One region of the Sphaerotilus montanus genome, then DNA from elsewhere that is predicted to be linked to it. Evidence: predicted binding sites of a transcription regulator. Region 1 holds the regulator's gene; the other holds the start of a gene.
The links. The regulator LexA, encoded in region 1, represses DNA repair genes until DNA is damaged. The targets are predictions, from matches to a motif close to ACTGTATNNNNATACAGT.
Positions count from the first base shown of each region.

Region 2: a site for LexA is predicted at 8,253-8,270, ahead of recA (recombinase RecA). Genes of this name have one in related genera too.

Region 1 covers NZ_JACCFH010000001.1:3,866,507-3,878,434, forward strand. Annotated here, with positions in the region: gene BDD16_RS17570 (NUDIX hydrolase) at 1-513, opposite strand, end outside; gene maiA (maleylacetoacetate isomerase) at 587-1,228, shown strand; gene pgeF (peptidoglycan editing factor PgeF) at 1,215-2,006, shown strand; gene BDD16_RS17585 (hypothetical protein) at 2,023-2,274, opposite strand; gene phaC (class I poly(R)-hydroxyalkanoic acid synthase) at 2,379-4,046, shown strand; gene BDD16_RS17595 (acetyl-CoA C-acetyltransferase) at 4,135-5,313, shown strand; gene phbB (acetoacetyl-CoA reductase) at 5,401-6,138, shown strand; gene BDD16_RS17605 (hypothetical protein) at 6,202-6,612, opposite strand; gene lexA (transcriptional repressor LexA) at 6,751-7,443, opposite strand; gene BDD16_RS17615 (asparaginase) at 7,527-8,507, shown strand; gene BDD16_RS17620 (organic hydroperoxide resistance protein) at 8,540-8,965, opposite strand; gene BDD16_RS17625 (MarR family winged helix-turn-helix transcriptional regulator) at 8,977-9,510, opposite strand; gene BDD16_RS17630 (DMT family transporter) at 9,589-10,521, opposite strand; gene BDD16_RS17635 (glycosyltransferase family 39 protein) at 10,605-11,928, shown strand, end outside.
Region 2 covers NZ_JACCFH010000001.1:2,532,267-2,544,194, reverse strand. Annotated here, with positions in the region: gene BDD16_RS11495 (rod shape-determining protein) at 1-995, shown strand, start outside; gene mreC (rod shape-determining protein MreC) at 1,032-1,988, shown strand; gene mreD (rod shape-determining protein MreD) at 2,002-2,520, shown strand; gene mrdA (penicillin-binding protein 2) at 2,541-4,751, shown strand; gene rodA (rod shape-determining protein RodA) at 4,765-5,925, shown strand; gene BDD16_RS11470 (sensor histidine kinase) at 5,902-7,365, opposite strand; gene BDD16_RS11465 (response regulator) at 7,421-8,095, opposite strand; gene recA (recombinase RecA) at 8,308-9,372, shown strand; gene recX (recombination regulator RecX) at 9,393-9,872, shown strand; gene sucC (ADP-forming succinate--CoA ligase subunit beta) at 10,092-11,252, shown strand; gene sucD (succinate--CoA ligase subunit alpha) at 11,265-11,928, shown strand, end outside.

The DNA of each region.
Region 1 (11,928 bases):
ACCGCGGGCGCGGTCCTCGAAATAGCGTTCCAGCGTCACCCGCACGGTGCGGAACGCCAGGTCGTGCCAGGGAATGTCCTGCTGGCGGAACAGCCGGGCCTCGATGGTTTCCGGGCCCGGATCGAACACCGTGTCCAGCAAGGCCGCACGGTAGAAGACATGCACCTGACCGACCTTGACCACGTTCAGGACCGAGAACAGTCCGTCGAGTTCGATATGGGCGCCGGCCTCCTCGACCGTCTCGCGCACCGCGCCTTCAGCGAGGGTTTCACCGAGTTCCATGAAGCCGGCCGGCAGCGTCCAGAAGCCGTGGCGCGGCTCGATGTTGCGTCGGCACAGCAGGACCTGATCCTCCCAGAAGGGAACCGTTCCCACCACGTTGAGCGGATTTTCGTAGTGGATCGTGGCGCAGGCCGTGCAGGTGGCACGCTCTCGATTGTCGTCGGCGGGGATCTGGTAGAGGACCTGAGACCCGCACTCCCGGCAGTGCTTGATACGTCGCGGCAGTAGCATCCCGGCAGTGTATCGCCTGCTTCGCATGGCATGATCTGAAACAAACGGTGCGAACAAAGAGGAGCCATCCACCATGGAGCTTTACAGCTATTTCCGTTCGTCTGCCTCATTTCGGGTGCGCATTGCGCTGGCGCTCAAGTCGCTCCCGTATGACTACAGGACGGTGCATCTGGTGCGCAACGAGCAGACCGGCCCGGCGTTCGCGGCCGTGTCGCCGCAGCGCCTGGTGCCGCTGCTGAAGGACGGCGAGGCCACGCTCACGCAGTCGATGGCGATCATCGAATACCTCGACGAGGTCTACCCCGAGCCGCCGCTGATGCCCGCCGATCCGCTGGGCCGCGCGCGGGTGCGCTCGCTGTCCCAGGACATCGCCTGCGAGATCCACCCGCTCGACAACCTGCGGGTGCTGCGCTACCTGGTCAAGGAACTCGGCGCCAGCGAGGACGCCAAGAACGCCTGGTACCGGCACTGGGTCGAAGTCGGTCTGGAGGTGGTGGAGCGTCAGCTCTCCGAGCAGCCCGCGACCGGCACGTTCTGCCATGGCGACACGCCCACGATGGCCGACTGCCTGCTCGTGCCGCAGATCTTCAACGCCCAGCGCTTCGACTGCCGCCTGGACCATGTCCCCACGGTCATGCGCATCTTCGAGAACTGCATGCGGCTGCCGGCCTTCCTGGCGGCGCAACCCTCGGCGTGCCCGGATGCCGATGCCTGAGCGTCTCGACGAACTCGCACCCGCCGACTGGTGGCGGCCACGGTTCTCCCACCCCCGTGTCGGGGCGGTGATGACGGCACGCTCCGGCGGCGTCAGCCAGCCGCCGTTCGATGCCTTCAACCTGCGGGATGGTCTGGGTGACGATCCCGTGGCGGTCGCGGCCAACCGGGCCTTGCTGCAGGAGATCGTCGGCCGGCCGACGCGGCTGCTGTCGCAGGTGCACGGCGTGGCGGTGCACCTGCTGGAGTCGATGGCCGAGCCGCCCGCGACACCCCCGGTGGCGGATGCGGTCGTGACCGCTTCGTCGGCCGTGGCCTGCGAGATCCAGGTGGCCGATTGCCTGCCGGTGCTGTTCGCGCATGTCGGCGGGCGGGCCGTCGGGGCTGCGCATGCCGGGTGGCGCGGTCTGGCTGGCGGCGTGCTGGAGGCCACGCTGGCGCATGTCCGTGCGCTGGCCGATGCGTCGGCGGGGGACATCGAATGCTGGCTCGGCCCGTGCATCGGACCGACGCGCTTCGAGGTCGGTGCCGATGTGCTGCTGGCCTTCGGTGCTTCGCCCGAACAGCCGGGCGCGTGTTTCCGGCCGGCTCGGCCGGGCAAGTGGCTGGCCGATCTGCCGGCACTCGCCCGACAGCGGCTGGCGGCCGCCGGTGTGCAGCAGATGGCGGGCAACAGCGGCGCGCCGGACTGGTGCACGCTGGGCCACCCGCAGCGCTGCTTCTCCTACCGGCACGCGCCGCGCACCGGACGGATGGCGGCGCTGGTCTGGCTGCGCTGAACGGTCGAACGAGCGATCAGCCCGGCGGGGTCCCCTCCGGGCCGGTGACGGTGGCCGTTGCTGTGTCGTCTTTCTGCGTCGATTCTTTGGCCTGACGCGCCTTGCGGCGCATGGGCGTTCCCATCAGGTACATCACCAGCGCGAGCGGGCCGATGCCGTAGAGCAGCAGCGTGAATACCGCGCCGAGTATGGTCCCGTGGGGATTCGTGGCTTCTGCCAGTGCCATCATCAACGTGACATAAAGCCACGCAATTGCGACCAAGTACATGGGGATTTCCCGTTATCTGTTGCAACGCAGTTAGCAAGGTGGCTGTATGGATGCGGCATGCATAATGCCTTCAAATGCAGTATTCCATGCACCGGAGGAGATGAATGAACCCGTTTGGCAAGTCCATGTTCACTGCACCCGAGCTGGGGCAGGACGTCGCAGGTCTGTTGAAGACCCTTTCGCAACTGCAGATCCCGCAGGCCGATCTTGCCCGTATCCAGGGGGAGTACCTGCGCAGTGCCAGCGAACTGTGGAACAGCAGCCTGGGGGCAGGCGGGAAGGTGACGCTGCCCAAGGACCGCCGGTTCTCCGCCCCTGAATGGAGCGACAACCCGCTGGCCGGGTTCGCCGCGGCGACCTACCTGCTCAATGCCCGCACGCTGATGGAACTGTCCGACGTGGTGCAGGGCGATGACAAGACCCGTGCGCGCATCCGCTTCGCCGTGCAGCAGTGGGTCGATGCCGCCGCACCGTCCAATTACCTTGCACTCAATCCCGAGGCGCTGAAGAAGGCCGTCGAGACCAAGGGCGAGAGCCTGACGCAGGGCATGCAGCACCTGCTCGGTGACCTGAAGCAGGGCCATGTGTCGCAGACCGACGAATCGCTGTTCGAGGTGGGCCGCAACGTGGCCACCACCGAAGGCGCCGTGGTGTTCGAGAACGAGCTGTTCCAGCTGATCGAATACAAGCCGCTGACGGCACAGGTGTTTGACAAGCCGATGCTGTTCGTGCCGCCATGCATCAACAAGTTCTACATCCTCGACCTGCAGCCCGACAACTCGGTCATCCGCTACACGGTCGAACAGGGCCACCGCCTGTTCGTCGTGAGCTGGCGCAACCCGACCGATGACATGGCGGCCACGACGTGGGACGACTACATCGAGAACGCGGTCCTCAAGGCCATCAGCGTCACGCAGGAGATCACCGGTGCGGAGACGCTGGACATGCTGGGCTTCTGCGTGGGCGGCACCATCCTGTCCACCGCGCTGGCCGTGCTGGCGGCGCGCGGCGAGCACCCCGCGGCGAGTCTGACGCTGCTGACCACGCTGCTCGACTTCAGCAGCACGGGCATCCTGGACATCTTCGTCGACGAAGGCTCGGTCCGGTTGCGCGAGATGACGATCGGGCCGGATGCCCCGCAGGGCCCTGGCATGCTGCGTGGCAAGGAACTGGCGAGCACCTTCAGCTTCCTGCGTCCGAACGATCTGGTCTGGAACTATGTCGTCGGCAACTACCTGAAGGGCGAGACGCCGCCGCCGTTCGACCTGCTGTACTGGAACTCCGACAGCACCAACCTGCCCGGTGCGATGTACTGCTGGTACCTGCGCAATACCTACCTGCAGGACCAGCTGAAGGTGCCCGGTGCCCTGACCGTGTGTGGTGAACAGGTCGATCTCGGCGCGATCAAGGCACCGGTCTATCTCTATGCGTCGCGTGAAGACCACATCGTGCCGTGGGACTCTGCATTCCTGAGCACGCGCATCTTCAAGAGCCCGTACCGCTTCGTGCTGGGCGCATCCGGTCACATCGCGGGTGTCGTCAATCCGCCGGCCAAGAAGAAGCGCAACTACTGGATCAATGCGGCTCCGGCCGCCTCGGCCGACGCCTGGCTGGACACCGCCACCAGCCAGCCTGGAAGCTGGTGGACCGACTGGTCCGAGTGGCTGGCCGGCCATGCAGGCAAGAAGAAGGCCGCCCCCAAGTCCTTCGGCAGCCGCAAGTACAAGGCGATCGAGCCGGCGCCGGGTCGGTACGTCAAAGCCAAGGTCTGATTGTCGGTTCGACGACAGTCTGAGATAGAGTGTCGGCGTCCCTGGACGCTTGAACCGACTTCTAGTTTTTGTATTTGGAGAGAATTGCATGACTGACATCGTCATCGTCGCTGCGGCGCGTACCGCCGTTGGAAAATTTGGCGGGAGCCTGTCCAAGACCGCTGCGCCCGAACTTGGCGCCACGGTCGTGCGCGCGCTGCTGCAGCGCTCGGGCCTGTCCGGCGAGCAGATCGGCGAGCTGATCTTCGGCCAGGTGCTGACGGCCGGCTCGGGCCAGAACCCCGCCCGCCAGACGGTCATCAAGTCGGGTCTGCCGCAAGGCGTGCCAGCCATGACCATCAACAAGGTCTGCGGCTCCGGCCTGAAGGCCGTGATGCTGGGTGCCCAGGCCATCCGCGACGGCGACAGCGAGATCGTCATTGCCGGTGGCCAGGAAAACATGAGCATGAGCCCGCACGTGCTGGCTGGCTCGCGCGATGGCCAGCGCATGGGCGACTGGAAGATGGTCGACTCCATGATCGTCGACGGCCTGTGGGATGTGTACAACCAGTACCACATGGGCACGACCGCCGAGAACATCGCCAGGAAGTACGGCGTGACCCGCGAGATGCAGGATGCGCTGGCGCTGGGCTCGCAGCAGAAGGCCGCCGCCGCCCAGGAAGCCGGCAAGTTCAAGGACGAGATCGCCGCCGTGTCGATCCCGCAGCGCAAGGGCGATCCGGTCGTCTTCGACAGCGACGAGTTCATCAACCGCCGATCCACGGCTGAAGCGCTGGCCGGGTTGCGCCCTGCGTTCGACAAGACGGGCAGCGTCACGGCCGGCAATGCCTCCGGTCTGAACGACGGTGCTGCGGGTGTCGTGCTGATGTCGGCCGCCAAGGCGGCTGCCCTCGGCCTGACGCCGCTGGCCCGCATCGCCAGTTACGCCAGCGCCGGTCTGGACCCCGCCTTCATGGGCATGGGCCCGGTTCCCGCTGCGCGCAAGGCGCTGCAGCGCGCCGGCTGGTCGCCGGCCGACCTCGACCTGCTCGAAATCAACGAAGCCTTTGCCGCACAAGCCTGCGCTGTCCACCAGGAAATGGGCTGGGACACCAGCAAGGTCAACGTCAACGGCGGCGCCATCGCCATCGGTCACCCGATCGGTGCATCCGGTTGCCGGATTCTCGTCACGCTGCTGCACGAGATGCAGCGGCGCGATGCCAAGAAGGGCATCGCCTCGCTGTGCATCGGCGGCGGCATGGGTGTGGCGCTCACGGTCGAGCGCTGAGTTTTCAGAGTTCCCAGTTAGCAGGGGCCGAACACGGGCCTGAAGCCTGTCCATCGGGGACAGGCTCGAATCAGTAGGAGAGACAACATGACTCAGAAAGTTGCTTACGTCACTGGCGGCATGGGTGGCATTGGAACCGCGATCTGCCGTCGCCTGCACAAGGAAGGCTTCAAGGTCATCGCCGGTTGCGGCCCGACCCGCGACGCGCAGAAGTGGCTGGATGAGCAGGCCGCGGCCGGCTACACCTTCTACGCTTCGGTGGGCAATGTGGCGAGCTGGGACTCGACGGTCGATGCCTTCGAGCGCGCCAAGGCCGAGCACGGCATCATCGACGTGCTGGTCAACAACGCCGGCATCACCAAGGACCGCATGTTCCTGAAGATGACCCGCGACGACTGGGACGCTGTCATCGACACCAACCTGAACAGCATGTTCAACGTCACCAAGCAGGTGGTCGCGGACATGGTCGCCAAGGGCTGGGGCCGGATCATCCAGATCAGCTCGGTCAATGGCGAAAAGGGCCAGTCCGGCCAGACCAACTACTCGGCCGCCAAGGCCGGCATGCACGGCTTCACGATGGCCCTGGCCCAGGAAATGGCCAGCAAGGGTGTCACGGTCAACACCGTGAGCCCCGGCTACATCGGCACCGACATGGTCCGCGCGATCAAGCCGGAAGTGCTGGAAAAGATCGTCGCCACCATCCCGGTGAAGCGCCTGGGCACGCCGGAAGAAATCGGCTCCATCGTCGCCTGGCTGGCCGGCGATGACTCGGGCTTCACGACCGGTGCGGACTTCAGCTGCAACGGCGGCCTGCACATGGGCTGATCGGTCTCCGGCCACTTGCAGGCCGGTTTTGCCGACTCCAGAACCGGGCTTGCCCGGTTTTTTTCATTGCACGGCGATCAGCGCATCCAGTGCGGCGCAGACCTCGCGCATGCTGCCGCTGATGCGCACGCGCTGGTGGTCTTGCGGGTCGATGCACAGGTGCACGCCGTCGGATTCAGTCGGTGACCGTGACCGTGCATCGCTGGCGGGTACCCTGGCCGACGGAGCGATTGCCTGCAGTTCGTCGAGCACGGTGTCGATGGCCGCGGACGCTGCAGGGCAGGGTCGGCCGAACGTTGGGCGCGGCGACTGGTTCATGAACAGTGCCATCCCGCTGTCGGTGCGGTGGCCAGTGCCGGGGCGCCGGATGGACATCTCGCGCGATGGTGGCAGTGTCGTGCGCAGGATGTGGCCGGGGATCGACTCGCGCCGCGCTGCACGTCGCTGAAGCAACTGGGCAAGCAGTGGATGCATGAAGGACCTCCTGGAGGTCGACGGATCGGGCGCATGCCAGATCTATCGACCAGCGATGGGTTGACTTGACCGCACAATGCCCCGCCCGGACGCGCGCTCCGGTGCGTGGCCCTCGTGGCAGGGGATCGAGCGGTCCCGCTAGCTCAGCAGCGTGTTGCGGATCAGGCCGACCGCCAGCCCTTCCAGGCTGAAGTCGGTGCTGTCCGCAGGCACCCGGATGGTCTGGAAATCAGGGTTCTCTGGGATCAGCTCGATGCAGGAAGCCGTGCGCCTGAACCGCTTGACCGTCACCTCGTCGCCCAGGCGGGCCACGACGATCTGGCCATTCTTGGCATCGCTGGTCTTCTGGACCGCCAGCAGGTCGCCATCCAGGATGCCGGCGTCTCGCATGCTCATGCCGCGGACCTTGAGCAGGTAGTCCGGCTTGCGAGCGAACAGGTAGGACTCGACGTTGAACGTCCGCTCGATGTGTTCCTGCGCCAGGATCGGACTGCCTGCCGCGACCCGGCCCACCAGCGGCAGACTCAGCGACAGCGGACCGGCCGGAATGGCATCACGGGCGGTCTCGTCGACGCCGCGCATCCGCGACGCGTTGAGGCGGCGCAATGTGTCAGACTTGACGCGGATGCCTCGCGAGGTGCCACTGACCAGATCGATGACGCCCTTGCGTGCCAGGGCCCTGAGGTGCTCCTCGGCGGAGTTCGGCGAGCGGAATCCCAGTTCGGATGCGATCTCGGCGCGTGTCGGTGGTGCGCCTGTTCGTTCGATTGATCGCAGGATCAGCTCCAGGATCTGCTGCTGTCGGTCGGTGAGCTTGGGGCTGTCGTCCACGGATTCCTCGCTAGGTGGTGACGTTGGCGGCGCATGGACTGGTCAAACATCCAGCGCCTGTATTTTTATCCAGCCATTTGCAAATGACAAGCACAGATTCGAATTCGAGCTTCCATGCTCTGCCGCGGCGCATTGTCGTGCTGGGCACTGGCGGAACCATTGCCGGGCAGGCTGCCAGTGCCGACGACAACGTGGGTTACACCGCCGGTCAGGTCGCGGTGGCACAGCTGCTGGGTGCTGTGCCAGCCCTGCGCCGCCGCAGCGAGGAAGGCTGGTCGATCGAGTCGGAACAGGTGGCCCAGATCGACAGCAAGGACATGAGCCACGCCGTCTGGCGGCGGCTTGCCGAGCGGGTGCAGGTTCACCTGGACCGTCCGGAGGTCGATGGCATCGTCGTCACCCACGGCACGGACACGCTGGAGGAGACCGCTTACCTGCTGCAGCGCGTGCTGGCGCCCGCCAAGCCGGTGGTGCTGACGGCCGCGATGCGCCCGGCCAGCGCGAGCCAGCCCGACGGTCCGCAGAATCTGGCGGATGCCGTCACGGTTGCCGGTCTGGACGGCGCGCGGGGGGTGGTGGCGGTGCTGGCAGGCAAGGTCTGGCTGGGCGGGGAGGTGCGCAAGGTGCATCCCTACCGGCCGGATGCCTTCGATGCCGGCGATGCCGGGCCGCTCGGGCATGTCGAGGAAGGCCGTCTGCGCGTGCTGCGCGACTGGCCGACTGGAACGCCGCTGGGTCTGCAGGTGCTCGCGGCGGACATCTGGCCGGAAGTGCAGATTGTCGTGAGCCACGCTGGCGCCGACGGCCGGGTGGTGGACCTGCTCATGGAGGCCGGGGTGCAGGGGCTGGTGGTCGCGGCCACCGGCAATGGCACGGTGCACCAGGAACTGCAGACGGCCCTGCTGCGGGCGCAGTCTGCCGGTGTGGCCGTGGTGCGGGCCTTGCGCGGTGGCTCCGGCTGCATCGTGCCGACCGGACATGATCTGGTCCCCGATGCCGGCGCGCTCACCGCGGTGCAGGCCCGCGTGGAAATCCTGCTCCGGCTGCTGTCACGCCGGGCGTGAAGCGTGGCGGCGGCCGGGCAGGTACCGACCGATCAGAGCACGTTCAGCGTGACGTCGATGTTGCCGCGGGTGGCGTTCGAGTACGGGCAGACGATGTGGGCGGCCTGGACGATCGCTTCGGCGGTTGCACGGTCGACGCCCGGGATGCTGACGTTGAGCGTCACCTGGATGCCGAAGCCGGTCGGGATCGGGCCGATGCCGACTTCCGAGGCGATCGAGGTGGTCGCGGGCAGGGCGACCTTCTTCTGGCCGGCGACGAACTTCATCGCGCCGATGAAGCACGCGGCATAGCCGGCCGCGAACAGCTGCTCGGGGTTGGTGCCGGCGCCATCGTCGCCGCCCAGGCCCTTCGGCACGGACAGCTTGACGCTCAGGCGGTTGTCGTCGGTGGTGGCGCCGCCGTCACGACCTCCGGTGGCAGTGGCGCGGGCGGTGTAGAGCACTTTGTCGAGGGACATGGTGGGGTCTTTCAGGGTTTCAGGGCGGGGTGGGGACATTGAGGGGACACGGTGATCTGGCCTTCCGTCTGGGCGAGCGCCTGGCGCAGGCGGTGCAGTTCACCGGTGAGGGCACCGATCTCGTCGAGCGAGCAACCGGCGGCGGCCGCCAGCTGGGGAGGAATGGCCAGCGCCTGTTCGCGCAGTGCACGGCCCGCCTCGGTGAGGTGGACCTGGACACGCCGCTCGTCGTCGCGGCTGCGCTGGCGGCGGAGGTGTCCCGCGGCTTCGAGGCGCTTGAGCAGCGGGGTGAGGGTGCCGGAGTCGAGCGACAGGGCTTCGCCCAGCTCGCCGACGCTGCGGCCGTCGCGCTGCCACAGGGCCAGCATCACCAGGTATTGCGGGTAGGTCAGCCCGAGCGGCTCCAGCAGCGGCCGGTAACGCCTGGTCATTGCCAGCGAGGCGGTGTACAGCGCAAAGCACAACTGCCGGTCGAGGGCGAGCCAGTCGCGGCTCGGACGGTCGGGTGCCTCGTGGCGGGTGCTGTCGCTGGGATGGGTGTTCATGATGTGTGCAGTTTAATTGCACACAATACAATTGCTGGAAATGTGGTCTTGTCCGGTTCTGCCCGGATCGACACCCGCTCAGCGGGCGGCTGATTCAGGCCAGGTCGCCAGCACCACGCCGAGCATGGCCAGTGCGAACGCCTGCGCCTGCGCCGTGCTGAACGACTCGCCCAGCAGCAGCACGCCCACGGCAGCGGCCGACACCGGCAGCATCACCGTGAACACCCCCGCCCGCGCGGCGGGCACGTGGCGCAGGCCGGTCATCCACAGCCACACCGTCACCACGCTGGCGGCCAGGGCATAGAACAGCAGCAGCATCCAGGTCGGCTGCGTGACCGCGGTGAAGTCGAACGACAGGGCCTGCCACAGGCCGAACGGCGTGACCAGTGCCAGGCCCCACAGGTTCACCAGTGCGCTGATGCGGCGCGGGCCGATGCGGCCAGACAGCCGCTTGCCGATCACGACGTAGCTGGCCTCGCAGACCACCGCGCCGACCAGCAGCAGATTGCCCGTCAGTGTGCTGGTGCTGGTGGTGCCTGGCACATCGGCGACGCCGTGCCGACTCCAGGACACCAGCGCAATGCCCGCCACGGCACAGGCGATGCCGGCAAGAACGCGCCCGGTGAGCCGTTCACCCAGGAACACCCGCGACATCAGCGCGACCACCCCCGGCAGCGCCGCCATGATCACGCCGGCGGCGAGCGCCGTGCTCATGGCCACGCCATACAGCATGCAGATCGAGAACAGGAAGTTGCCGAGGAAGCTCTCGAAGAAGAGCAGCACGCGGTCGTGGCGCGCGAGGGGTGTTTCGCTGGCCGGACGACGCACCCAGCCGGCCATCGCCACCGCGGCGATGCCGAAGCGCAGCCAGGCCAGCAGGAAGATCGGAAAGACGGCGACCAGCAGCTTGGACAGCCCGACGTAGCTGCCGACCAGCGCCATGCTGCCTGCCAGACAGATGTAGGACCAGCGCAGCGGCGCGGCGGGGAAACTCTCGGTAGAAGATGTCATGTTGATCAAGCACAATCCCGCGCCTTGAATGTATCTATGTGTCTGTTCGTGAAGCAGTGTTGCGCTGCAGCCGGGATGCCAGTGTGAAAACGAGAAACAGCCGTCCGGATGGTACCTGTGCAGAGGCCGCGCCTGTGGCCGGTGTGGCCGCCGGAGCCGGTCGGCGGTCGGTGCCGTGGCTGCCCGAAGGGGGGCTGCGGTGGGCGGTCTCGGCGCGTGGGCTGATCCACCCCCCGCTGCTGGCCGCAGGGCTGGTGCTGGTCTGGGTGCTGGTGGCCTGGTGGACCAACACGGCGCAGTACGGGGACCACTTCGAGCAGCTGTCCTGGGCACAGTCGATGGAGTGGGGCTACCACAAGCACCCGCCGCTGCCGAGCTGGCTGCTGGCCGCCGCGATCCGCGTGGGGGGGCTGCATGCGTGGTGGCCATCCGTGCTGGCCGGGGGCTGCATTGCCCTGAACCTGGTACTGACCTGGCGCATTGCGTGCTGGCTGATCGGCGAGGACCGTGCAGGGCTGGCCGTGCTGTTCGCCGGCTTGCAGCAGGGCTTCATGGGCAAGGCGCAGCTGTTCAACCACAACTCGGTGCTGGTGGTCTGCGTGTCGGCGGTCGTGTTGCTGGCGCTGCGGGCCACGCAGCTGGAGGCAGCGCGTCCGGCGCGGCAGCAGACCCTGCGCTGGGCACTGGTCGGTGTGGTGGCCGGGCTGGCGATGCTGTCGAAATACCAGGCCGCGCTGCCGCTGATCGGCGTGGTGGTGGCGATGTGGCGCTCGGGTGCGCTGGCGCGTCCCGCGAATCGCCAGGGGCTGGCGCTGGCGGTGGTGATCGCGCTGCTGATGCTGGCACCGCACGTGGCCTGGGTGGCCACGCACGGCTGGAGCACGGTGGCCTACGCGACGCAGTCGGGGGTGTCCCAGTCCGCTGGCGAGCGCCTGGCCGGGGTGGTCAAGTTTCTGGTGATCCAGCTGCGGGTGCTGTCGCCGGCGCTGCTGATGCTGGCGCTGGTGGCCGGCTGGTCCGGCCGGCGCGGGACGGACAGGGCGGCCCGGATGCCCCAGCCCGTGCGCGGCGACGACCGTCCGGCACCGCAGTGGATCTGGCTGTCCAGCCTGCTGGGTGTGCCGGTGGCGGGCGTGCTGGTGGCGGCATTGATGGGGGGGCTGCGCCTGCAGGACCACTGGGGCATCCAGACCTTCCAGTTCATGGGCCTCGTGGCGGCTGCGCTCTGGCCCTGGCCGGTGCGGCCGGCGTGGCGTCGCTGCGTGGCGGTGGCGCTGGTGCTGCACGGCGTGTTCTTGCTGGCCCATTCCGCGCCGCGCTGGACGGACATGGCCCGTTCGACCAGAGCCCGTGTCGACGAGTTCTACCCGGCCCGCGCCATGGCCGATGCCATGCGCGCGCAGTGGC
Region 2 (11,928 bases), 1.3 Mb from region 1:
TCGGCACCGCCAATACCCTGATCTACGTTCGAGGCACGGGCATCGTGCTGAACGAGCCCTCGGTGGTGGCCATTCGCCATGAGGGCGGCCCGCACGGCAAGAAGACCATCCAGGCGGTCGGCGCCGAGGCCAAGGCCATGCTCGGCAAGGTGCCGGGCAACATCGAGGCCATCCGCCCGATGAAGGACGGCGTGATCGCCGACTTCACCGTCACCGAGCAGATGCTCAAGCAGTTCATCAAGATGGTGCACCCGCGCTCGCTGCTGCGGCCGAGCCCACGCATCATCATCTGCGTGCCCTGCGGCTCGACCCAGGTAGAGCGCCGCGCGATCCGTGAATCGGCGCTCGGCGCCGGTGCCTCGGAGGTCTACCTGATCGAGGAACCGATGGCCGCTGCGATCGGCGCCGGCATGCCGGTGTCGGAAGCCTCGGGCTCGATGGTCGTGGACATCGGCGGCGGCACGACCGAGGTGGGCGTCATCTCGCTCGGCGGCATGGTCTACAAGGGCTCGGTGCGCGTCGGCGGCGACAAGTTCGACGAAGCCATCATCAACTACATCCGCCGCAACTACGGCATGCTGATCGGCGAGCCCACCGCCGAGGCCATCAAGAAGGAAATCGGCTCGGCCTTCCCCGGCTCCGAGATCAAGGAGATGGAAGTCAAGGGCCGCAACCTGAGCGAAGGCGTGCCGCGCAGCTTCACGGTCTCCAGCAACGAGATCCTCGAAGCCCTGACCGACCCGCTCAACCAGATCGTCTCCTCCGTCAAGAAAGCCCTGGAGCAGACCCCGCCCGAACTCGGCGCCGACATCGCCGACCGCGGCATGATGCTGACCGGCGGTGGCGCGCTGCTGCGTGATCTCGACCGCCTGCTCGCCGAGGAAACCGGCCTGCCGGTGCTGATCGCCGAAGATCCGCTGTCCTGCGTCGTGCGCGGATGCGGCATGGCACTGGAACGCATGGAGCGCCTCGGTTCGATCTTCACGTCGGAGTGACCGTGACGTCCACGGTCGTGGTTGGCGCCTGCTGACATGCCACTGGGCACCCTGGACCGTTCTCCACCACCGTTCTTCCGCCAGGGCCCGTCGGCCCTGTCGCGGCTGCTGTTCTTCGCCTCGCTGTCGGTGCTGCTGATGGCGGCGGACAGCCGGGTCGGGCTGACCACGCCGCTGCGCACCGCCGCCGCCGTGCTGCTCAACCCGATCGAGCGGGCGCTGCTCGTGCCGGTGCGCGGCGCAGGCTCGGTCGGCGACTACCTCTCCGGCATCGCCCAGGCCCAGCAGACCACCGAGCGCGCCCGTGCGGAACTCACCCGCCAGGCCGAGCGCTCGCTGCAGGCCGACCAGCTGCTGCAGGAAAACGCCCGGCTGCGCGCGTTGCTGGAACTGCGTGCGCGGCTGTCCGTGCGCACACGGGCCGCGGAAGTGCTCTATGACGCACCCGATCCCTACACCCGCAAGATCATCATCGACCGCGGCAGCAGCCAGGGCGTGCAACACGGCTCGCCAGTCATCAACGAACTGGGCGTGCTGGGACAGGTGACGCGGGTCTACCCCATGACCGCGGAAGTGACCCTGGTGATCGACGAGAACGCGGCCATCCCGGTCCACAACATCCGCACCGGCCTGCGCGGTGTCGCCTTCGGCGACCCGTCGGTGGACAGCATGGAGCTGCGTTTCGTCGCAGCCAACGCCGACGTGCAGGTCGGCGACATCCTGCAGACCTCCGGACTGGACGGGGTGTACCCGCCGGGCATGCCCGTCGCGAAGGTGAGCCGGCTGGACCGGCGGACCCAGTCCGATTTCGCCAAGATCGCCCTGACACCGGCCACCAAGCCGGACAGCGTGCGGCATGTGCTGGTGCTCGAACCCATGAGCACCCAGCAACTCCCCAAGCCGACCCCGGCCGACGCCGCACTGCCGGTCCACGGCAAGGACAGCCCGGCCGCCAAACCCGGGGCCAAGGCCGTGCGCAAGGACAAGGAGTGAGGGCCGTGACGCCATGATGCCCCGTTCGGCCGATCAACTGCTGCTGCCGGTGAACCCGTGGTTCATGTGGGCCACGCTGCTCGTCGCACTGGCCCTGAACCTGGTGCCGATCGGGCGCCAGCCGGCCATGCCCGACTTCATCGCGCTCGCCCTCGTGTTCTGGAACGTGCACCAGCCGCGCCGGGTCGGCGTCGGCGCGGCGTTCGTGTTCGGCCTGCTGATGGATGTGCACCAGGGCGGCCTGCTCGGCCAGCACGCCATGGCCTACACGCTGGTGAGCTACTTCGCCATCACGATCCACCGCCGTCTGCTCTGGTTCACGGCACCGACCCAGGCCGTGCACGTGCTGCCGCTGTTTGCCGCCGCACACCTCACCTCGCTGCTGCTGCGCATGGCCTCCGGCGGCGACTTCCCGGGCTGGCCCGTGCTGCTGTCACCGGTCTTCGAGAGCCTGCTGTGGCCACTGGTGAGCCTGGTGCTGCTCGCGCCGCAGCGGCGGGCACCGGATCCTGACAAGAACCGTCCGCTGTGAAGCGCTCGGGCCTGGGTGCGATGACCGAACTGCGCAATGTCGAACAGGAGATCGACCAGTTCCGCGTACGGCTGATCGTCGCGGCACTGGTGGTGCTGTGCTGCTTCGGGCTGCTGCTGGCGCGGCTGTTCACGCTGCAGGTCATCAAGTTCGACGAACTCACCACGCAGGCCGAGAACAACCGCATCGCCGTGGTCCCGATCGTGCCCAACCGCGGGTTGATCGTGGACCGCAACGGCGTCGTGCTGGCCGACAACTACTCGGCCTACACCCTGGAAATCACCCGCTCGCAGCTCGAGGACGACCTGGAACAGGTGATCGACCAGCTCGGCGAGGTCATCGAGATCCAGTCCCGCGACCGCCGCCGCTTCAAGCGCCTGATGGGCGACTCCAAGAGCTTCGAGTCGATCCCGATCCGCACCAAGCTGAGCGACGAGGAGGTGGCCCGCTTCACCGCCCAGCGCTACCGCTTCCCTGGCGTCGAGATCAAGGCCCGCCTGTTCCGCAACTATCCCTACGGCGAACTCGGCGGCCACGTGCTGGGCTACATCGGCCGCATCAACCAGCGCGAGAAGGACGACATGGCCGACTGGTCCGACGAGGACCAGGCCAACTACCGCGGCACCGATGTCATCGGCAAGCTCGGCATCGAGCAGAGCTACGAGCGCGATCTCCACGGCACCACCGGCTTCGAGGAGGTCGAGACCAGCGCCGGTGGCCACCCCGTGCGCCGCCTGCGCTCCGAGCCGGCCACGCCGGGCAACACGGTCCGCCTGTCGATCGACATCAAGCTGCAGGCGCTGATCGAGGAGCTGTTCGGCACCCGGCGCGGTGCGCTGGTCGCGATCGATCCGCGCAACGGCGAAGTGCTGGCCTTCGTCAGCAAGCCGGGCTTCGACCCGAACCTGTTCGTCGGCGGCATCGACCAGGACTCGTGGAAGGAGCTCAACGAGTCGCTCGACAAGCCCATGCTCAACCGCGCCCTGCGCGGCACCTACCCGCCCGGCTCGACCTACAAGCCCTTCATGGCCATGGCCGCGCTGGTCACCGGCAAGCGCACCGCCGGGCAGGTCATCTACGACAACGGCTTCTTCATGTTCGGCAACCACCGCTTCCGCAGCCACGGCGACGGCGGCCTGGGGGCAGTCGACATGACGCGCTCGATCGTCCAGTCGAGCAACGTCTATTACTACGGCCTGGCCAACGACATGGGCGTGGACCTGATCCACGACCAGATGGACCTCTACAGCTTCGGGCGCAAGACCGGCATCGACCTCGAAGGCGAGTCCACCGGCGATCTGCCGTCGACCGAGTGGAAACGCAACAAGTACAAGCGCCCCGAGCAGAAGCGCTGGTACGCGGGCGAAACCATCTCGCTGGGCATCGGTCAGGGCTACAACAACTTCACCATGACGCAACTCGCCAGCGCCATGGCCACGCTGGTGTCGGGCGGTCAGCGGTTCGAGCCCCGGGTCGTGCGCGAGATCGAGAACGTCGTCACCCGCGAACGCCGCACGGTGTCGTCGCATGCGGTCTCCCCGCTCGATCTGAAGCCGGAACATGTGGCCGTGATCCGGCGCGCCATGCACGGGGTGACGCAGACGGGCACCTCGACCAGGGTGTTCGCCGGGGCCCCCTACCAGAGCGGTGGCAAGACCGGCACGGCACAGGCCGTGGGCATCCGCCAGAACGAGAAGTACAACGCCTCCAAACTGGCCGACTACCAGCGGGACCACTCGCTCTACACCGCCTTCGCCCCGCTGGACGAGCCGCGCATCGCACTGGCGGTGATCGTCGAGAACGCCGGCTTCGGCGCCGAGGCCGCCGCCCCGATCGCACGGCGGGTGCTCGACTACGTGATCTCCGGCGTCTACCCCACGCCGGAAGACATCGCCATCGTCCAGAAGGGCCACGGCTCGGCACCGATCGGCGCCGGCCTGCCGGTGGCCTCCGTGCCGCTGCCGCCGACCCGGGCGGCCGGCGTCGATGCGGAATCGACGGCGGCGTCCGCTGCCGCCAGTGCGCTCGTCTTCCCTGCTTCGGCCGCTTCTGCCGCATCGGCGCCGGCGAGCGCACCAGGCCCTGCCGCTCCGCCAACACCCGCGGGACCCGCCCCGGCCGTGACCACGGCGCCCACCGCCCCCACACGCCCGTTCAGATGGGTCCCGCGGCGGATGCCCGATCCGGTGCCGCCCGCCCCCGTCGCGGGCGCTTCGCGATCGACACCGTGAGCACACCATGATCCTGCAGTCCTCGTTCGGGCAACCCACGCTGTGGCAGCGGGTACGCCCCTGGTTCAGCGGATTCGATCCGCTGCTGCTGCTGGCGATCCTGGCACTGGCCAGCATCGGGTTGACCGCGATGTATTCCGCCGGGTTCGACAACGGCTCCCGGTTCATGCTGCAGGTGCGCAACATGGCCCTGGCGGGAGCCGTGTTCTTCCTGGTCTCCCAGGTCCCGCCGCAGCGGTTCATGGCGCTGGCCGTGCCGCTCTACACCGTCGGGGTGATCCTGCTCATCCTCACCGCCCTGTTCGGCATCGACCCGACCCACAAGGGCGCGCGCCGCTGGCTCAATGTCGGTGTCGTCATCCAGCCCAGCGAAATCCTGAAGATCGCCACCCCGCTGATGGTCGCCTGGTGGTTCCAGCGCCGCGAGGGCCGGCCACGCACCGGCGACATCGCCCAGGCCTTCCTGCTGGTGCTGGTGCCCTTCCTGCTGGTGGCCAAGCAGCCGGACCTCGGCACCGGCATCCTGATCTTCTCGGCCGGCTTCTTCGTCATCTTCTTCGCCGGGCTGTCGTGGAAGGTCATCCTGCCGGTGGCCGTGGTCGGCATCCTCGGCATCATCGCCATCGTGCTGGCCGGGCCGACGATCTGCGAGCCGGGCGTGGACTGGCAAGTGCTGCACACCTACCAGAAGAACCGCGTCTGCACCCTGCTCGACCCGACCCGCGACCCGCTCGGCAAGGGCTTCCACATCATCCAGGGCATGATCGCCATCGGCTCCGGCGGGGTCACCGGCAAGGGCTTCATGAAGGGCACGCAGACCCATCTGGAGTTCATTCCCGAGCGCACCTCGGACTTCATCTTCGCCGCCTACTCCGAGGAGTTCGGCCTGATCGGCGGTCTGGTGCTGGTCGGCTGCTACAGCTTCCTGATCCTGCGCGGACTGGTGATCGCCTTCGAGGCACCGACCACCTTCGCGCGGCTGCTGGCCGGGGCGATCACGATGAGCTTCTTCGTCTACGCCATGGTCAACATGGGCATGGTCAGCGGCATCCTGCCCGTGGTGGGCGTGCCGCTGCCCTTCATGAGCTATGGCGGCACGGCGCTGGTGACACTGGGGCTGTCGCTCGGCATCCTGATGGCGATCGCCCGCTCACGGCGGCTGATGCAGAGCTGAGCTGTCCGCCACCGCCGTGTCCACGTCAGGTGCATGGCGCAGGCGGATCGTGAACCGCGCTCCCGGGCCTTCGCCCGGAGGCACCTGGGCAGGCGATCGGGCGTCGTCCAGCACGACGGAGGTGCCATGCTGCTGCGCGATCTCCGCCACGATGGCCAGCCCGAGCCCCGAGCCATCGACGGTCGTGCCGAGCGCCCGGTAGAAGGGCTGGAACACGAGGTCCCGCTCGCCCACTGGAATGCCGGGGCCCGAATCCTCGATCTGCAGCACCACCACCTGCCCGAACGGATCCGGCACGACCCGCACGGTCACCGTGCCCCCGCGGGGCGTGTAGTGCAGCGCGTTGTCCACCAGGTTGGTGATCAGCTCGCGCAGCAGCATCGGATGGCCCAGCACCCGCGTGTCGCCCGCGCGGCGCAGGCCGTTCGGCACCTGCGTGTCCGGCCCCTCGAAGCCCAGATCGATGCCGGCATCCAGCGACTGCGGCACGAAGTCGCGCACCACGTCGGTGGCCAGTGCCTCCAGATCGATCTCGTCGCGCGCCACCGTGCCGGCCTTGGCATCGGCGCGGGCCATCGACAGCAGCTGGTTGACCATGTGGGCGGCCCGCTGCGAGGCATGCGCCATCTGCGCCAGCGAGGCCTTCATGACCTCCGGGTCGCCGTGGCCGGCATCGATCTCGCGGGTGGCGAGTTCGGCCTGCATCCGCAGTCCGGCCAGCGGCGTCTTGAGCTGGTGCGCGGCGTCCGCCAGGAAGCGCTTCTGCGTCACCAGCGCGGTCTGCTGGCGCTCCAGCAGGTCGTTGATCGACTGCACCAGCGGCGAGACCTCCTCCGGCACCTCGTGCACGTCGATGGGCGAGAGGTCGTCGCTGGCACGTTCACGGATGCGCTGCTGCAGCGCATTCAGCGGCGCCAGCCCGCGCACCAGGGCCAGCCACACCAGCAGCACCGCCACCGGCAGGATGACGAACTGCGGCAGGATCACGCCCTTGATGATCTCGGTGGCCAGCCGCGAGCGCTTGGTCAGCGTCTCGGCCACCTGCACCAGCACCGCCCGCTCGCCCGCACCGCCGCTGATCCACTGGTAGGCCACGCGCACGCTGTCACCGTGCACCTCGTCGTCGCGCACGCGCATCTCGCCCAGCACCTGCGCGTCGTCCTCGGAGGGCAGCATCAGGTCCCGGTCCCCGCTGACGAACTCGCCGCGCGGCCCGAGGACCTGGTAGTAGACGTTGTCGACCTCGTCCGCGCGCAGCATGCGCGCGGTTTCGCGTGACAGGTCGAAATAGACGCTGTCCCCGCGCACCTCGACCCGCTGCGACAGCGAACGCACCGACTCGATCAGTGCGCGGTCATACGGACGGCTGGCGATGCCCTGTGCTGCCAGCCACGTCAGCGCCAGGCTCATCGGCCACAGCAGCAGCAGTGGCGCGAGCATCCAGTCCAGGATCTCGCCGAACAGCGAGCGCTGTTCGCGTCGGCGCGCCGCCGCCTCAGGTCGCGGCGATCTTCTCAAGGCAGTAGCCCAGACCCCGGACGGTGGCGATGCGGATCGGTCCCTGCTCGATCTTCTTGCGCAGGCGGTGGATGTAGCCCTCGATGGCGTTGTTGCTCACCTCCTCGCCCCACTCGCACAGGCGCTCGACGAGCTGGTCCTTGCTGACAAGGCGCCCCGCACGCTGCAGCAGCACCTCCAGCAGGCTCAGCTCGCGCGCCGACAGGTCGATCATCTGCTCGTTGATGTAGGCCACGCGACCGGTGGCGTCGAAGGTGAGCGGCCCGTGCTTGATCAGCGCGCTGGCGGATCCCAGCCCACGCCGGGTCAGCGCCCGCACGCGCGCTTCGAGCTCCTGCAGCGAAAAGGGCTTGGCCATGTAGTCGTCGGCCCCGAGATCCAGGCCCTTGACCCGCTGCTCGATGCTGTCGGCCGCCGTCAGGATCAGCACCGGCACCGCCGAACCGCGCGCCCGCAGCTTCTTCAGCACCTCCAGGCCGTGCAGCTTGGGCAGGCCCAGGTCCAGTATCAGCATGTCGAATTCGTGGGCTGCCAGAGCCGCGTCGGCCTCCGATCCATTGCCCACATGGTCCACCGCATATCCTGCCGAACGCAGGCTGCGCAGCAAGCCATCGGCCAGAATCTGGTCATCTTCAGCGATCAGAATGCGCATGGCGCCTGTCTCCTCATTACCCCTGTGGACGGGGGCTTGGCCGTGATTGTAGAAAGCCCGGGAATGTGCCGCATCGGTACAGATGCCATGCCTTGACGCAATGCACCAAGGCCTGCAGAAAAACCACGCCAGCACGGGCGCCGGGGCCCAGCAAAAAGCTGTACAGACATCCAGCATTGGGCATAATGACGCATCCACCCAGGAGAATGTCGATGGACGCACCGAGCAAAGCCAATCCGAACAGCACCGCCCTCAGCACCGAAAAAGCCAAGGCCCTGCAGGCCGCGCTGGCCCAGATCGAAAAGCAGTTCGGCAAAGGCTCGATCATGCGCCTGGGCGAAGGCGAGGTCGTCGCCGACATCCAGGTGTGCTCCACCGGCTCGCTGGGGCTGGACATCGCGCTCGGTGTCGGCGGCCTGCCCCGCGGCCGCGTCGTCGAGATCTACGGTCCGGAGTCCTCGGGCAAGACCACGCTGACGCTGCAGGTCATCGCCGAGATGCAGAAGCTCGCCGGCGTCTGCGCCTTCATCGACGCCGAACACGCGCTGGATGCCCAGTACGCGCAGAAACTCGGCGTCAACCTGCAGGACCTGCTGATCAGCCAGCCCGACACCGGCGAGCAGGCGCTGGAGATCGTCGATGCCTTGGTGCGTTCGGGCTCGGTCGATCTGATCGTCATCGACTCGGTGGCGGCACTGACCCCCAAGGCTGAACTCGAAGGCGAGATGGGCGACTCCCTGCCCGGGCTGCAGGCGCGGCTCATGAGCCAGGCCCTGCGCAAGCTCACCGCCACGATCAAGAAGACCAACTGCATGGTCATCTTCATCAACCAGATCCGCATGAAGATCGGCGTGATGTTCGGCAGCCCCGAGACCACCACCGGCGGCAACGCGCTGAAGTTCTACGCCTCCGTGCGTCTGGACATCCGCCGCGTCGGCTCGATCAAGAAAGGCGAGGAAGTCATCGGCAGCGAGACCCGCGTCAAGGTCGTGAAGAACAAGGTCGCTCCGCCGTTCAAGACCGCCGACTTCGACATCCTCTACGGTGAGGGCATCAGCCGCGAAGGCGAGATCATCGACCTGGGCGTTGCCGCCAAGATCGTCGACAAGTCTGGCGCCTGGTACGCCTACAAGGGCGAGAAGATCGGCCAGGGCAAGGACAACTCGCGCGAGTTCCTGCGCGAGAACCCCGATCTGGCGTACGAGATCGAGAACCGCATCCGCGAGTCGCTCGGCATCAGCCTGCTGCCCCCCATGGGCAGCAGCAACAAGGCCTGACCGTCCGGACGGAGCCGAGGGTGCAAGCCACGCTCAGTCTCAAGGGCCGGGCGCTGAAGTACCTCGCTGCACGCGAACATTCGCGCAGCGAACTGATGCGCAAGCTCGCCCCGCACGCCGAAGACCAGGCCGAGATCGAGCGCGTGCTGGACGAGCTTCAGCAACGCGGCTTCCTGAGCGAGGAGCGGTTTGTCGCCTCGGTGGTCCACCGCCGCGCGGCCGGTCATGGCGTGGCCCGCATCCGACAGGAGCTGAGCCTCAAGGGCATCACGGCCGACCAGATGCGCGCGGCACTGGAGGAGCTGCAGCCCAGCGAGCTGGCGCGCGCCCACGCCGTGTGGGCCCGCCGCTTCGGCAGCCCGGCGACGGACCCGCGCGAACAGGGTCGACAAGTGCGGTTCCTGATGGCGCGCGGCTTCTCGGGCGAGGTCGTGCGGCGGGTCCTCAAGGGTGAACTGCCGGAGTCCTTCGACGCCTCCTCTGCCGACGATCCGGACTGATCCATCGTTGCGCCGGCTTGTCCCGGCCCTGCTCGATCGCTGTCCTGTTCTGCAACGTCGGCTGGTACATGGCGGTTACCACGCATAGGGTTGCGGCAGTGCAGCATGCTAAAGTCCCCGGGCTTCGGCATCGACGCCGAACGGGGCGCCCGCTGCTGCGCGCCACCACTACGCCATGCAGTCCCGCATCGTTCCCATTCTCCCCAAGAGTTCAACCCGATGAAGATCCACGAATACCAAGGCAAGGAAGTCCTGCGCCAGTTCGACGTGCCGGTGCCGCGCGGCTACCCGGCGTTCACGGTGCAGGAGGCGGTGGAAGCCGCACAGAAGCTGGGCGGCCCGGTGTGGGTCGTGAAGGCGCAGATCCACGCGGGTGGCCGCGGCAAGGGCGGCGGCGTGAAGGTCGCCAAGAGCCTGGACGACGTGCGTCGTCTGGCCGAGCAGATCCTGGGCATGCAGCTCGTGACGCACCAGACCGGCCCGGAAGGCCAGAAGGTGCGCCGCCTGTACATCGAGGACGGTGCGGACATCCAGAAGGAGTTCTACGTCTCGCTGGTGACCGACCGCCAGTCGCAGAAGGTGGCGTTCATCGCGTCTTCTGAAGGCGGCATGGACATCGAAGAGGTTGCGCATTCGACGCCCGAGAAGATCATCACCGAGGTGATCGATCCGCTGACAGGTCTGGGTGCCGAGCAGGCCGAGAAGATCGCCCGCGCGATCGGGCTGGAAGACGTGTCGATGGCGCAAGCCGTGGGTCTGTTCCAGAACCTGTACCGCTGCTACATGGACACGGACGCCTCGCTGGTCGAGATCAACCCGCTGAACCGCGACGGCAAGGGCAACCTGATCGCGCTGGACGCGAAGTTCAACTTCGACGCCAACGCGCTGTTCCGCCATCCGGAGATCGTGGCCTACCGCGATCTGGACGAAGAGGATCCGGCGGAAGTCGAGGCTTCGAAGTTCGATCTGGCCTACATCAGCCTGGACGGCAACATCGGCTGCCTGGTGAACGGCGCCGGTCTGGCAATGGCGACGATGGACACCATCAAGCTGTTCGGCGGCGAGCCGGCGAACTTCCTGGACGTGGGCGGTGGCGCCACGGCCGAGAAGGTCACGGAAGCGTTCAAGATCATGCTGAAGAACCCGGAGGTCAAGGGCATCCTGGTGAACATCTTCGGCGGCATCATGAAGTGCGACACCATCGCCGAAGGCGTGATCACGGCGTGCAAGGCGGTGAACCTGTCGGTGCCGCTGGTGGTGCGCATGAAGGGCACGAACGAGGACCTGGGCAAGAAGATGCTGGCCGAGAGCGGTCTGCCGATCATCGCCGCCGACACGATGGCCGAAGCGGCCACCGCCATCGTTGCAGCCGTCAAGTAAGGAACACAAGACATGAGCATCCTGATCAACAAGGACACCCGCGTCATCACCCAGGGCATCACGGGCAAGACGGGCCAGTTCCACACGCTGGGCTGCCAGGCGTACGCGAATGGCAAGAACGCGTTCGTGGCGGGTGTGAACCCGAAGAAGGCGGGCGAGAAGTTCTCGGACATCCCCATCTACGCCAGCGTCAAGGAAGCCGCGCAGCAGCAAGGCGCCACCGTCAGCGTGATCTACGTGCCGCCGGCCGGCGCCGCTGCGGCGATCTGGGAAGCGGTGGAAGCCGACCTGGATCTGGCGATCTGCATCACCGAAGGCATCCCCGTGCGGGACATGCTGATGGTGCGCAACAAGATGAAGGCCAAGGAAGCGGCCGGCGGCAAGAAGACGCTGCTGCTGGGCCCGAACTGCCCCGGCCTGATCACGCCGGAAGAGATCAAGATCGGCATCATGCCGGGTCACATCCACCGCAAGGGCCGCATCGGCGTGGTGTCCCGTTCGGGCACGCTGACGTACGAAGCCGTGGCGCAACTGACCGAGATCGGTCTGGGCCAATCCAGCGCGGTCGGCATTGGCGGCGACCCGATCAACGGGCTGAAGCACATCGACGTGATGCGCGCGTTCAACGACGATCCGGACACGGACGCCGTGATCATGATCGGCGAGATCGGTGGTC